2 regions of the Sporosarcina trichiuri genome follow, and region 2 is predicted to be linked to the other one. Evidence: predicted binding sites of a transcription regulator. Region 2 holds the regulator's gene; the other holds the start of a gene.
What was found. The regulator LexA, encoded in region 2, represses DNA repair genes until DNA is damaged. The targets are predictions, from matches to a motif close to CGAACATATGTTCG.

Region 1: a site for LexA is predicted at 4,596-4,609, ahead of addB (helicase-exonuclease AddAB subunit AddB). Genes of this name have one in related genera too.

The regions. Positions count from the first base shown of each region.
Region 1 covers NZ_CP129119.1:1,551,374-1,558,621, reverse strand. The annotation lists gene QWT68_RS08220 (S41 family peptidase) at 1-744, shown strand, start outside; gene QWT68_RS08215 (PDZ domain-containing protein) at 853-2,016, shown strand; gene QWT68_RS08210 (CsbA family protein) at 2,039-2,299, shown strand; gene QWT68_RS08205 (AzlD domain-containing protein) at 2,489-2,797, opposite strand; gene QWT68_RS08200 (AzlC family ABC transporter permease) at 2,797-3,519, opposite strand; gene QWT68_RS08195 (TVP38/TMEM64 family protein) at 3,640-4,269, shown strand; gene addB (helicase-exonuclease AddAB subunit AddB) at 4,689-7,248, shown strand, end outside.
Region 2 covers NZ_CP129119.1:1,243,799-1,251,046, forward strand. The annotation lists gene tkt (transketolase) at 87-2,093, opposite strand; gene QWT68_RS06640 (DUF896 domain-containing protein) at 2,200-2,433, opposite strand; gene QWT68_RS06645 (YneB family resolvase-like protein) at 2,498-3,157, opposite strand; gene QWT68_RS06650 (LysM peptidoglycan-binding domain-containing protein) at 3,161-3,475, opposite strand; gene lexA (transcriptional repressor LexA) at 3,663-4,283, shown strand; gene QWT68_RS06660 (methionine gamma-lyase family protein) at 4,804-6,066, opposite strand; gene QWT68_RS06665 (trimeric intracellular cation channel family protein) at 6,186-6,791, shown strand; gene hfq (RNA chaperone Hfq) at 6,816-7,025, opposite strand; gene miaA (tRNA (adenosine(37)-N6)-dimethylallyltransferase MiaA) at 7,053-7,248, opposite strand, start outside.

The sequences.
Region 1 (7,248 bases), 310 kb from region 2:
CTGATCGATGTGCGCGGCAATCCCGGCGGATATCTCCATGCGGTCGGTGCGATTGCAGGAAGTATGCTGCCGGAAGATACGGTGTTCGCCTACATGGAAAACATCAAAGGGCAGCTGACTCCGCTTGTCACGGAGAAGCCTGAGGGCGTTCTGTTCGATGAAAAACTGAAGACCCTGCCGATCGCACTCATGCAGGATCAGGGAAGTGCTTCGGCAAGTGAAGTGCTGAGCGGCGCCCTGCAGGACCTCGGCCGCGGGTTCATCGTCGGGACGACGAGTTTCGGCAAAGGGACTGTCCAGGAGACGATGGAGCTCTCGAATGGCGGCGAAGTAAAATTGTCGACGCACAAATGGCTGACCCCGAAAGAACGATGGATTCACGGCGAAGGTATTGAATCGGATCTTGTAGTCAAGCAGAACAGCCTGTTCGCCGAACATCTGCGGGTGCTTGCGGACGTGTATAGGGAAGAACAGTTCCATGATGATATCGCGTACGCTCAGCGTGTCCTCAAGGCGCTCAAGTTCAATCCGGGCCGCACGGACGGCTATTTCGACGATGCGACCAAGAAGGCGGTTGCGGAATTCCAGAAAGATGCAGAACTTGAAGTCAGCGGGGAGATGGACAGTGCGTTCTATCAAGGTCTGAAAGCCGCGGCCGAAGAAGTGAAAAGCGACCGCGCGAACGATGAGCAGCTCGCAATGGCGATCGGTTATCTGCACCACACGCTGTCTTCGAAAAAGTGAGCGGTCCGGCCTGTTTGCAAAGAACGGTCCGTCCTCACTATCCAATCCATCCGGTTGTTTGATACAATAGTAGAAAACAGCCGGACTGGGATGGGAGTGTGACGGAACGTGACAGATAGTTGGATCGAAGACGTGCTGCAGGCAGCCGGGATGTTTTTCCTGAATCCGCTGCTGTGGCTCATCCTGCTGGCGGCAGTGGCTCTCGGCTACATGCGTGTCAAACGGGAACGGCGGGATTTCAATATCCGGAAACTGCCGGGCAAGACGGAATTCAGGCGGGTGCTCGCGGATTCGTGGCTCCCTGCACTGATTGTTTCCATCGTGCTGAGCGGCATCGGACTGGCAGCGGACGCCGGCTGGATTGTGCTGTTCTGTGCATTCATGCTTATCATGGCAGTCAGCTTCTACTACCAGTGGGGGTCCCCAGTCTATACAGCAGGATTTGCGTTTTTCACACTGCTCATCTGGCAGCGGACCGAACCGGGCGTCTCGTACCGGGGTTGGTCCCTGGACGGCGTCGCGGATGAACTTGCGGTGACCGCTGCAGTCGCAGCAGGCGTGCTGATGATCGCGGAAGGTTTCCTTATCAGGAAGTCAGCAGTCCGGTATCCGTCCCCGCGGCTGGAGAAGACGAGCCGGGGCCTGCGGGCGGCTGTGTTCAAGGTGAAGAGCCTGTGGCTGTTGCCTGTCCTGCTGATTGTGCCGGGCGATATGATCAGCGCCCATCTGCCGTACTGGCCGCAGTTCACGCTGGGCTCGGATTCGTTCAGTTTGGTGCCTGTGCCGGTTGCGATCGGTTTCAGCCAGATTGCGCGCAGGCAGTTCCCGGATGTCCTGCTTCCGAAAATCGGACGCTCTGTCATATGGACGGGGATTGCAGTTACGGCCATCGGGCTTGGCGGTCTGTATGAACCGGTCATTGCCTGGGCGGCACTCGCTGCCGGGATCATCATCCGGACGGTCATCACCGTCACGGCAGCTGCAGGCGAACGGCGAGGCGGCTATGCCGCTTCTCCGAGTGCGGCAGGCGTAGTCGTGGCAGGTGTGCTGCCGGGATCGCCCGCCGAGAAACTCGGCCTGCTGCCGGGTGAGGTGATCCGTGCTGTCAATGGCATGCAGGTCGCCAACGAAAAGGAACTGTATGATGCCATCCAGGTGAACGCCGCCCACTGCCGCCTGCAGGTTGCAGACCGGAACGGGGAAGTGCGGCTCATGCAGCAGGTGCTGTACAGGCATGATCACTATCAGCTCGGCCTGCTGCTCGTCAGATGAATGAGGAAGGAGGCGGCGCACGATGGAAAGTCTGGCTACCAAGTTCGTGCTGGCACTGCTGCTGCCGGGACTGCTCGTCGTGTTCTTCACGCGGGTGACATTCCATCACGTCGTCGGCCTCCTGCTGACGATCGCCCTGATCGCCGCTTCCGTCTATGCGGGCTACACCCACAACTGGATCCTGTATGCAGCGGATGCACTGTCGCTCACTGCGGGATTCTGGTTTGCGTCCCGCATGGTTGCAAATTCGCACAGGCGGACGGAAGACGGACAGGACGAATGACGGGATGTCAGATTCAGCTATGAAAATACCGCACGGCTTCAAGTATTCGAAACTTGAAGCCGTGCGGTTTTTTGTTGTCCGGTCACTGTACAAAGTAACAGCGATACCGGTCTCCTTCTTCTTCAGCGATTACTTTGAAACTCGCAGTATGCTTTTACAGATTTCAGGGTATGATAAAGAGAGGGTTCCTCATAAGAACAGGCTGTACACGGCGAGAATACCGATCGTGCCGAGAACGACAGGCATGAGGCCGAAGCCGAGAAGAGCGATGCCGAATGCCGACACGGCGCCGATCACTCCGAACAGGATGTTGCCTTCCTGGACGTAGAAGATGGCCGGAAAGATGAGGGCGCCGAGCACCGCATACGGGATGTTGCCGAGCACGCCGGTGACGAACGGAGGCAGTTTTCTGCCATCCAGGAATGTCAGCGGGATCATGCGCGGCAAGTAGGTGACGAGTGCCATGCCGAACAGCATCCACCAGTATGTTGCGCCCATCAGATCCCCTCCTTTTCAAGCGGCGGCACGGGGGAGCGTCCGGTTTTTACATAGAGCAGTTCTATGACGATTGCTGCAATCAGGGTGGACACGAGAATCGACCAGCCGGTTGACAGCAGCTCCGTGTAATAGAAGATGCAGCTGAGGATCGCTGATGCTGCAGCGAGCAGGACGATCTTCCGGCTGCCTTTCATGGAGGGCACGAGCAGGGCGACGAACAGCGCATAGAGGGCGATCGACATGGCGGCCTGCAGGAACGGCGGCAGGATGTCCCCGATGAGGTGGCCGGCAGCTGTGAAGCCGACCCAGCTGCCATACGCGACGGCGATGACACCGAATGCACGGGCGCTCGTGACTTTGTCCTCTTTGCTGGTCGCGATGACCGAGAACGTTTCGTCCGTGACACCGAATGCGACCGCAGCTTTCACCGGTTTCGGAGCCGTGTGCATCTTTTCATTGAGCGACGCGGACATCAGGAAATGGCGGATGTTGACGATGAACGTGTTGACGACGATCATGAATGGATCGACGGCATGGGCGAGCAGGCTGAGCGATATGTATTGGGCAGCGCCGGCGAACACGAAGATGCTCATCGCAGTCGCTTCGAGCAGCGAGAGGCCGCCTGTCTTCGCAAGCAGGCCGAATGTGAGCGCAACGGGGAAGTAGCCGATGCCGATGCTGAGACCGGCCCGCAGGCCTTTGCTGAATTCCGATTGGTGCATCTTGCAACCCCGCTTTCTGTTCAGTGGTCAATACTAGTGATTATACTATATTCTATACATAGGACAAGACGGAATCTTTGCACGTTTTCCGAATAGTGACGTACTCAGGGGGAATCACGGATGCAGGAATGGTTCACGGTAGACAAAATCATCGAACTGACAGAGCAGTATCGGGCATTCGGTCCGGCGATCGGCTTTCTTTTGCCGTTCATCGAATCGTTCCTGCCGTTCCTGCCGCTGTTCGTTTTCGTATTCGCAAACATTGCCGCCTACCACGTCATCCTGGGCTTTCTGCTGTCGTGGAGCGGGACGGTCGTCGGCTCCTATATGGTGTTCCTGATCATCCGGAAGTACGGCCGCAGCCGCCTGCTGAATTTCATCACCCGGCACAAGCGGGTGAAAAAGCTGATCGTCTGGGTGGAGAGCAATGGGTTCGGCCCGCTCTTCCTGTTCATCTGCTTCCCGTTCACTCCGTCCGCACTCGTAAACCTCGTCGCCGGGCTGTCGAACATGAAGAAGACCTACTACCTCGCCATCCTCATGGCAGGGAAGTTCGTCATGGTGTTCATGATCAGTTTCGTCGGCTACGACATCCGGGCACTCTTCACCCAGCCGATCCGGACAGCCATTGTCGGGGTAGTAATCCTCATCCTCTGGCTCGCCGGCAAATGGTGGGAGAAACGGGTCAACAAGCGGGTGGAAAACCACGCGCGCGAATGGGACGGCCATAAGCATTGGGAAGACGACTGAAGTTGCAGCGCTCCGCGTCGGCGGGGCGTTTTTGTATGGCCGGATGTAGAGAGGGATTGTGTCCGGCTGCCGATAAATTCGGCGGAGTGTCCGATACTTGCGGCCAACTGTCCGATACCGAGCGCACGGCGGGCCTGACAGGAAACGAGCGAAGCGAGCCCAAGCCAGTCCTTTGAATTATATCCGGATGCCGATAAATTCGGTGATGTGTCCGATAACTCAAGTGAAGTGTCCGATAGTTCAGGCCATCTGTCCGATAAATTGCGCGAGGTGACCGATACCCCGCGCGAACTGTCCGATACCCGCCTGCTCTCTGTAAAATAATACGAACATTCATTCGTAAAATCACACACTCCGCTTTGATTCTTCCAGGCAAAACGATTACAATTGAACTATCAGACTGACAAGGGGGCGGGCTCATGACGCTGCGCATGATAACAGGACGTTCAGGAACAGGCAAGACGTATACGATCGAGCAGGAGATCGCCGGAGCGCTGCGGGAAGACCCGCTCGGCGCGCCGATCATCCTCATCGTGCCCGATCAGATGTCGTTCTCGATGGAGCACAGTCTCTCCTCACGGTTCGGTCTCCATGGGATGGTGCGTGCACAGGTACTGACGTTCAAGCGGCTCGCCTGGCGCATTCTGCAGGAGACCGGCGGCATCACACGCCGGGAAGTGGACGCGTTCGGCTACCGGATGCTGATCCGGAGCGTGCTGGAAGAGAATAAGGATGAGTTCACGCTGTTCCGGCAGGCGGCGGACAAGCGCGGCTTCACCGAGCAGGTCGAGGGCGTTCTGAAGGAATTCAGCCGCTACTGTCTCGATCACACAGCACTGACACAGCTCAACAGCGAATTGACGGCAGCCGATGCGCCCCGGTCCCTGATCGACAAAGCGGGGGATCTGTCCCTGCTGCTCGGAAAAGTCGAAGAGCGGCTCGGCGCGGGCTATGTCGACAGCGAAGGGCATTTGGCGATGCTGACGGAGCAGATCCGGTTCTCGGAGTATATCCGGGAGGCGGATATCTACATAGACGGCTTCGAATTGCTGACGAACCGGGAACACGAAATCATCCGGGAGCTGCTGAAATACGCCAAACGGGTCAACATCGCCCTGCCGACGGACGAAGCGGCAGGCACCGCGGAAGACCACGAGCTGTTCTACAGCCCGATGCGCACGAAGCAGATCATCACGGAGATCGCGAAAGGCGAGGCCATCGAAATCGAACCGGAACTCCGCCTGACGGACGCCCGGCGTTTCCGGAATCCGGACGTCCGCCACCTCGAGGCGCAGTTCGACCGCTATCCAGCCGACCGGCAGACCAGCGCGGGGGACGTACGCATCGTGGAAGCAGCGGACCGGCGTGCGGAACTCCATGCCGTTGCCCGGTCGATCCGGGAGCTCGTCCGGAACGGCAGACGGTACCAGGACATCGCCGTGCTGTACCGCCAGCCTGATGTCTACGACGAATTGATCGAAACGATCTTTCCGCTCTATGAGATTCCGGTGTTCATCAGCCGCAAGAAACCGATGCTCCACCATCCGCTCATCGAGTTCACGCGGTCCGTGCTCGAAGCGGTGACCGGCAACTGGTCGTACGAGGCGATGTTCCGCGCCGTCAAGACGGATCTGTTCTTTCCGTACGGCGAAGATCGGAAACTGTGGCGGGAACGGGCGGACCGTCTGGAGAACTATGTGCTCGCCCACGGCATCCATGGCCGCCGCTGGTTCGACGAAGACCGGTGGCGTGTGAAGAAATACCGGGGCCTTGAGCTGCATACGGACGTCCAGACGGATGAAGAACTTGCCATGCAGGCGGAACTGCACAGCGTCCGCGATCTGATCCGCGGCCCGCTGGAGACGTTCGGCAGCCGGCTGAAACGCGCCAAGGACGGACGCCAGGCGGCCGAAGCCCTGTTCACCTTCATGGAGGACTTGCGGGGCTACGACAAGATCATCGGCCTCCGGGCGGAAGAGGAAACGGCCGGCCGGCTTCTCGGCGCTTCGGAACACGAACAGGCCTGGAGCGGGTGGATCAACGTGCTCGACCAGTTCGTGCTCATGTTCGGAGACGCCGATATGCCTGCAAAAGAAGCGATCCGTGTGCTCGACGAAGGATTCGATACGCTCGAATTCGCCCGCATTCCGCCGTCACTCGACCAAGTGACGGTCATGACGGTCGACCTGGCGACGTTCCTGAATATCGACGAAGTGTTCGTAATCGGCGTGAACGACGGCGTCCTGCCGCAGCGGATCGATAACGAAGGGCTTCTGTCCGATGCGGATCGTGAATGGATCGGGACGATTGGTTTCGAACTGGCGCCTTCCGCGAAAACACGCCTGATGGATGAAACCTATAAAGCATACCGGGCATTCACAGCGGCCGCAGAAGGGCTGACGGTTACGTATCCGCTCGCGGACGAAGCTGGCAAAGCGCTCATCCCGTCGCTGTACGTGCCGCGTCTCGGCCAGATTTTCGAAGGGCTAACGATCGAACCGGCTGCGGCCGACCCGCTCGATCTGCCCGACGGATCGGATGATTGGCCGTACATCAGCCATCCGCGCCCGACACTGCCGTATGCTTCCGCACAACTGCGCAGTTTCGGGACGGATGGCACCATGAGCCCGCTGTGGCGCGCTGTCATCGCCTACTATGAAGACGATCCGCTCTGGTCTTCGATCCTCGCGGGCATTCACGGCCAGAAGAAGACAGGTACCGAGACGGAACGGCTTGCACCCGGTATCACGGCGGGCCTCTATGGCGAGTCGCTGAATTCCAGTGTGTCGCGCGTGGAATCGTATTACAGCTGCCCGTTCCAGCATTTTGCGTCGTACGGCCTCGGCCTGCGGGAGCGGACGGAATTCACTCTGGAAGCGCCGGCGATCGGCGATCTGTTCCATGCAGCACTGAAATGGGTGTCGGATGAAATGATGAGGACAGGGGCGAACTGGGCCGGCCTGACGAAGCAGGACACAT
Region 2 (7,248 bases):
AAAAAAAAAAACACTGCCTGCAGGCGCCATCCGGAGATGGCTCTGCAGGCAGTGTATAAGAGGGATGGAAACCGCCGGACAGGCAATTACTTGCCGAGCAGTCCGGTCACTTTCTCCATGACGTTCCCTGTATGGAAGCCGTATTCTTTCATGACGATATCTCCAGGTGCGCTGGCGCCGAATGTATCAATCGCCAGTACGTCCCCCTCAGTGCCGACGTACTTGTGCCAGCCGAGGGAAGATCCCATTTCAAGGGAGAGACGCGCGGTGACAGCTTTCGGCAGTACTTGTTCCTTGTAGCCGGCGTCCTGTTCCTCGAAACGATCCCAGGAAGGCATGGAGACAACGGAAACGTCGATCCCTTTGCTGCGGAGCTCTTTCTGTGCGTCCACAGCGAGACTGACTTCGGAGCCGGTGGCAATCAGGATGGCTTCCGGCTGGTCCGCTTCGCTCGGCGAAACGATGTACGCCCCTTTCCGGACACCTTCGTCTGCCAATTCCTTCGATTTTTCAAGGACTGGCAGGTTCTGGCGGGACAGCACAAGCACGGTCGGTTTGTCCGCCGACGTGACAGCAAGCTTCCAAGCCGCCGATGTCTCGTTGGCATCCGCAGGACGGATTACGGACAACCCGGGCATTGCACGAAGGGATGCCAGGTGTTCGATCGGCTCGTGAGTCGGACCGTCTTCCCCTACTGCGATGCTGTCGTGGGTGAATACGTATGTGACAGGAAGTCCCATAAGCGCCGAGAGACGGACTGCAGGACGCACATAGTCGCTGAAGACAAAGAACGTCCCGCCGAAGACATTCAATCCCCCGTGGAGCGCCATTCCATTCAATGCAGTGCCCATTGCGAATTCACGAACACCGAACCAGATATTGCGTCCTTCCATAGTGCCCGGCAGGAAGTCCCCTGCCCCTTTGATTGCCGTTTTGTTGGAACCTGCGAGGTCCGCACTTCCGCCGAAGAACGAAGGGAGTGCTTTTGCAATCGCATTGATGGCATCGCCGGAAGCTGAGCGGGTCGCAATCGACTTGCCTGTTTCATATACAGGCAGCGCAGCGCCGACCGACTCGGTGTCAATACCGTCGATTGCAGCCTTCAGCTGTTTTGCAAGTCCGGCATGTTCAGCTTCATAGGCGCCGAACAATTTGTTCCATTCGGATTCACTGTCCATGCCGTTTTCCTGGATGGACGTCTTGAACGTTTCATAGACTTCCTCAGGTACATGGAAATCCTGATCGAACGTCCATTTATAGTATTCTTTCGTCAATTTCATTTCATCTTCACCAAGCGGCGCGCCGTGGACATCCGATTTACCGGATTTGTTCGGAGAGCCGTAGCCGATGATCGTCTTCACTTCGATGAGCGTCGGGCCGCCGGTGTTCTGTTTTGCCTGTCCGATCGCGTCAGAGAGTCTGTCCGTATCATTGCCGTCTTCCACGCGGATATAATTCCAGCCGTAAGACTCGAAACGCTTCTGGATCTTTTCAGTGAAGGACATGTCCAGTTCTCCGTCGAGTGAAATATCATTGCTGTCATACAGGACGATCAGCTTATCAAGCTCAAGATGGCCGGCAAGGGAGATCGCTTCCCCGGCAACACCTTCCATCAGGTCGCCGTCACCGCAAAGTGCGTATGTGTAGTGATCGACAATGTCGTACCCCGGTTTGTTATAAGTGGCAGCCAAGTGCTTTTCTGCCATCGCCATGCCGACCGCCATGCCGATTCCCTGCCCAAGAGGACCTGTCGTCGCTTCCACACCGGCTGTGTGGCCATATTCAGGATGCCCGGGTGTCTTGGAGCCCCATTGGCGGAAATTCTTCAGCTCATCGAGTGGAAGATCGTACCCGCTCAGATGGAGCATGCTGTACAGCAGCGCAGACCCGTGTCCGGCTGACAGGACGAAACGGTCACGGTTGAACCAGGAAGGATTCGATGGATTGTGATGCATATGCTGTGTCCACAGTACATACGCCATAGGTGCAGCTCCCATAGGAAGGCCCGGATGGCCGGAGTTTGCTTTTTCGATTGCATCGATCGACAATGTGCGGATCGTATTGATCGCCAATTGATCAACAGGTTTGGTCATCGATTAGAACACCCTTTCAAGTTATCTTCATGAAACTAGTTTCCTCTTTCATTGTAATGAAAAAACCGCAGGAATACAAACTGCGGTGGTCATGAGCATTTCCGGCTCAATTCAGGAATTTCCTGTTTTTTGCGTCTTTCACCTTGTCAGGCGTGACATCGTTCCCATCGGGGTCGATCACCTTCACATTTTCGATCGTATCCCTCATCGTCGAGCGGAATGTCTTCAGATATTCACTCCGCAGCTGTGACTGCTCCTTCGCCTCTTCGACCGATAATCCGGTCGTTTTCGCTTTTTTTGCAAGTTCGTTGATCCGCTTGATTTTCTTGTCTTCCAGCAATTGAATCCCTCCTGTTCGTTTCCGTCATTTTAACGTATACAATTACAGGCGGAAGTGCAACCAATCAGTCTCCATGCTCAGATGTATATTCCTGGTAACGGCGATGCACAGTGGCCTTGCTGACCTGGTGGCCGAGCCCCTTCAGGACAGACGTGATCTCTTCGAACGTCAGTCCCTTTTCCCGCAGTGAGACGATCTCCTGCACAGGCGTATCGATCCGTTCCCTGCCTTCCGCGTTCCCCTGGTTCCTCAAGTTGCGTTCAGGGCGGTATCCCGCTTCCACAGCCCGTCTCATCCCTCTTCTGATCTTTGCATTATGTAATTTGCGCTGGTACTCTTCCACGATCGCCAATATTTCGAGCAGCATCGTGTCCATCTCATTCAGTTCCAGCGGTCCGCTGTCATGATTCGTAAATACCGAAGTACCTGTCTTGGCCAGCAGATGAAGGACTGCGACACGGGCATTCCCTCTCCCGAGCCTCGTCTCATCCTGCACCAGGACGGCTCCGATACAATCGTCACGTATGAAATCGAGCAGATCGAGCAGACCTTCACGATCGAGTTCATAGCCGCTGTGCCTGTCGACGAAACTAGCCGCAGTGGTGAAGCCAAGCTCGTCCGCCAGCTTTTCAAGCTCTTCCTGCTGCCGGGAGAGCGACATTTCCTGAGTATCCTTATCTGTGCTTACACGGCAATAGATGACGCAGCGCCCTGCCTTGCCCATAGTTCACTCCTCCTCTGCGAAGACAAGCCGAACATCATCGGCCCCCTGATACGATTGTAAAGGAAGCTTGAGATCTTCTCCTGCCATGATCGCCGCTCCGTCCAGATCATTCAATGCTGCAACTTCCCTGATCCACCGGTCTGCGGGCATCTCTCCCGAGTACCGTTCTGCAAGCGCTGATAATGTATCCCCCTGGATGACCGTCACCTCGACGAATTCATTGGGAACTGAGAATTTCAGTATAAGGACGAATGTTAGGACTGTCAAAACCGCAAAAGCCCCGATGATATTTTTATTCCTATTCAAGATGGCAGCCATGAAAAAAACCCCTTTCAGAATGTACGTTCGCTTCGTTGTTTTTATTATATGCGAACAGAGGTTTGGAAGTCAACCTTGAAATTAGAACCTGTGTTTGCTATATGTACGAACACCTGTTATACTATTTTTATAGAAACAGGCCGCAGCGCTGCCAATGACTGCGAAATCAGCGAAGAGGTGAACACGTTTGAAGAAGATCTCAAAAAGGCAGGAAGACATCCTGTCATTCATTAAAGACGAAGTCCAGAAGAAGGGCTATCCGCCTTCCGTCCGTGAAATCGGTGAAGCGGTCGGTCTGGCCTCGAGTTCGACCGTCCACGGCCATCTTGCCCGGCTAGAGAGCAAGGGTCTTATCCGACGGGATCCTACAAAGCCCCGTGCGATCGAAGTTCTCGGCCAGGAAGATGCCGACGAACTCAAGACAGGTGTCGTACATGTCCCTCTTGTGGGAAAGGTCACGGCAGGACTGCCGATCACCGCAATCGAGAACATTGAAGAATATTTCCCGATTCCCGACTCGTTCGGTACTTCAGAGGACAACCTTTTCATGCTGGAGATCATGGGGGAGAGTATGATTGAAGCAGGAATCCTGAACGGCGACCGTGTCGTCGTGAAGCAGCAGCACACTGCGAGCAACGGTGAAATCGTCGTCGCGATGACTGAAGAGGATGAAGCGACAGTGAAACGTTTCTTCAAAGAGAAAGATTATTTCCGGCTGCAGCCGGAGAACTCATCGATGGATCCGATCATTGTCGAAAATGTATCGATTCTCGGCAAGGTCGTCGGCGTGTATCGTACCATCCATTGAATTAGCAAAAAACAGCACGGACGTCACGTTTTCATGGCGTCCGTGCTGTTTTTTGAGGTTTCCCCCGGCAGGCGGCAGCTTGCGCAGGCCGGCTGGCATTCCGGGAAGTTTATGAGTGCATATCGTGATTTATGATCACTTTGCTTAGTTTATGATCCCTTATCTTCCAGTGAACCTCTCTGCTCCGCTCCCGCTCCGAATACGCGGAGCGAAGCGCAGCCGGCAAATCCGATCCTTGGCTTGCTCCTTTTCTGCGCGGCCGTGTCTGCTGCAGGAACGGGGTACGGGCCGCGTACCGGCGGGTGCCGGTATGTGAAGTTATGAGCGCTTTTCGGATTTTATGATCACTTCCACGTGTTTATGAGCGGAAATCCGGATTTATGATCACTTTCCTGTTTTTATGGTCACTATTGCGGATTTATGATCACTTTTACAAATTTATGATCATTATCCCTGTTTCATGATCGTGTTCAAGATGTCGTTAGCGACCAGGACAAGTTCCGGCAGTCGCCCGGGCCTGTCACTTGATAAGACCCAGTTCCTCCAGTCGGCCGACCGCACTCAGGATGGCCGCCTTGACGTGCTCGTAGGTGAGGCCGCCCTGGACGTACGCCGTGTATGGCGGCCGGATCGGACCGTCCGCTGTCAGTTCGATGCTGGAGCCCTGGATGAACGTACCGGCCGCCATGATGACATCATCGGCATATCCCGGCATGTACGACGGCACCGGGCTGACATGGGCGTCGATCGGCGAGTTTTCCTGGATGGTCTGGCAGAATGCGATCATCTGCTCAGCGCTGGCAAATGAGACGGATTGGATCAGGTCAGTCCGCTTGGCGGAGAAATGCGGCGCTGTCTCCAGTCCATAGGAGGCGAGCATGCCCGCGGTGAACTGTGCCCCTTTGACCGCCTGGCTGACGACGTGCGGTGCCAGGAAGAAACCTTGATACATTTCACGAAGCGTGTCGAGACTCGCGCCGGCTTCCGCGCCGAGTCCCGGGGAAGTCATCCGGTAGCTGCATTTCTCGATCAGATCCGCGCGCCCGGCAATATAGCCGCCTGTACGCGCAAGACCGCCTCCCGGGTTTTTGATGAGGGACCCGGCCATGATATCGATGCCGACCTCGGTCGGTTCCAGTTCTTCTGTGAATTCACCGTAGCAGTTGTCGGTGAATAGGATGAGGCCGGGGTGCTTCGATTTGATGCGCTCCGCCATCTCCTGGATTTTGCTGATTGTGAACGACGGACGGTCTGCGTACCCGCGGGAGCGCTGGATGGCGATCATCTTTGTTTCAGGGCGGATCTGCCGCTCGACTTCGTCGAAATCGACACTGCCGTCATCCAGAAGATCGACGTGACGGTAGCTTATATTCAGATCCTTCAGCGAGCCGGTATCCTTGTCCCCTCCGGATACGATGGATTCCAGCGTGTCGTATGGTTTCCCGGTAATATAAAGAAGCTCATCACCCGGCCGCAGAATGCCGAAAAGCGTGATGGCGATGGCGTGTGTGCCTGAGATGATCTGACCGCGGACGAGACAATCCTCCGCACCGAACGTATCCGCATACACCCGTTCGAGGACTTCACGGCCTGAGTCGTCATAGCCGTATCCGGTCGAGCCATTCAGATGGAAGTCGCTGACGCGGTTGTTACGGAATGTGGCAAGCACTTTCTGCTGGTTGAACAGGGCGATCCGCTCCGTCTCCTGCGAATATGGCCGTATTTCCGTCTCTATCTTTTCTGCGCGCGCAAGGATTTCGTTGTTCAATTGCTGTATACTCATTCAGGATGCTCCATTCTTGTCCATAGATATACAATCCATTTTAGCAGTTCAGACGCCGCCGGTAAATGAATGAAGCCGGCTGGCGCAGCTGCACATTATAAGAACGGAGGCACGATTCGGTGACTTGGGACATTTTCAGTCTGATTGGGACTGCTGCTTTTGCCATCTCCGGCGCAATTGTTGCAATGGAGGAGGACTTTGATATGTTCGGGGTGTACATCCTCGGGATGGTGACCGCTTTCGGCGGAGGGACTGTGCGTAATCTGGTGATCGGCATCCCTGTTTCCGTCCTGTGGGAACAAGGTCTGTTTTTCACTGTCGCTTCCGTCCTGATCGCTGTGATCTTCTTCTTTTCCGGCTACTTGCTGAAGACCTGGAACAGATGGGGAGCGTATTTCGATGCGATCGGACTCGCGGCTTTTGCGATCCAGGGCGCCCTGATGGCTGTCCGGATGGATATGCCGCTGTTTGCGGTCGTGGCAGCCGCCGTATTGACCGGAGCAGGCGGGGGTGTGATCCGTGATCTGCTTGCCGGCCGCCAGCCGCTCATCTTCAAGAGCGATATCTATGCGGTATGGGCAGCACTCGCGGGGCTCATCGTCGGGTTCGATAACTATGTGCATGATGCTGCTCTTTATGTACTGCTGGCTGCCACTGCCGCCCTGCGCATGCTGTCGATCAAATATCACTGGCAGCTGCCCCAGCGGTCTCTGCTGCCAAAATAAAAAAAAGGCCCGCACAGGCCTTTTTTATTGTTCATCTTTCAGGACGACTGGTTTCGCCGGCACATAGGTCGAAATCGCATGTTTGTAGATGAGCTGCTGTTTCGAGTCGGATTCAAGCAGGACCGTGTAATTGTCATAGGATTTGATGATCCCTTTCAGCTGAAACCCGTTTGTCAGGAATATCGTGACGAATGTATTGTTCTTGCGGAGCGAATTCAAAAACACGTCCTGCATATTTGCATTTGCCAATGAGGAGTCCCCCTACCGTTGTTTTTCTTCAAAGCTTCCTTCTCTATTCGCCATCGATTCACTGCATTCCTTCACCTTGCTGCAAATAATCCTGACGAGCTCATCTCTTCCCGCCTGCGCGTCCAGCCAGCAGACCGGGAGCTTGTTGCGAAAGTACGTCATCTGGCGCTTTGCATACCGGCGGGTGTTCCTTTTGACCAGATCGACG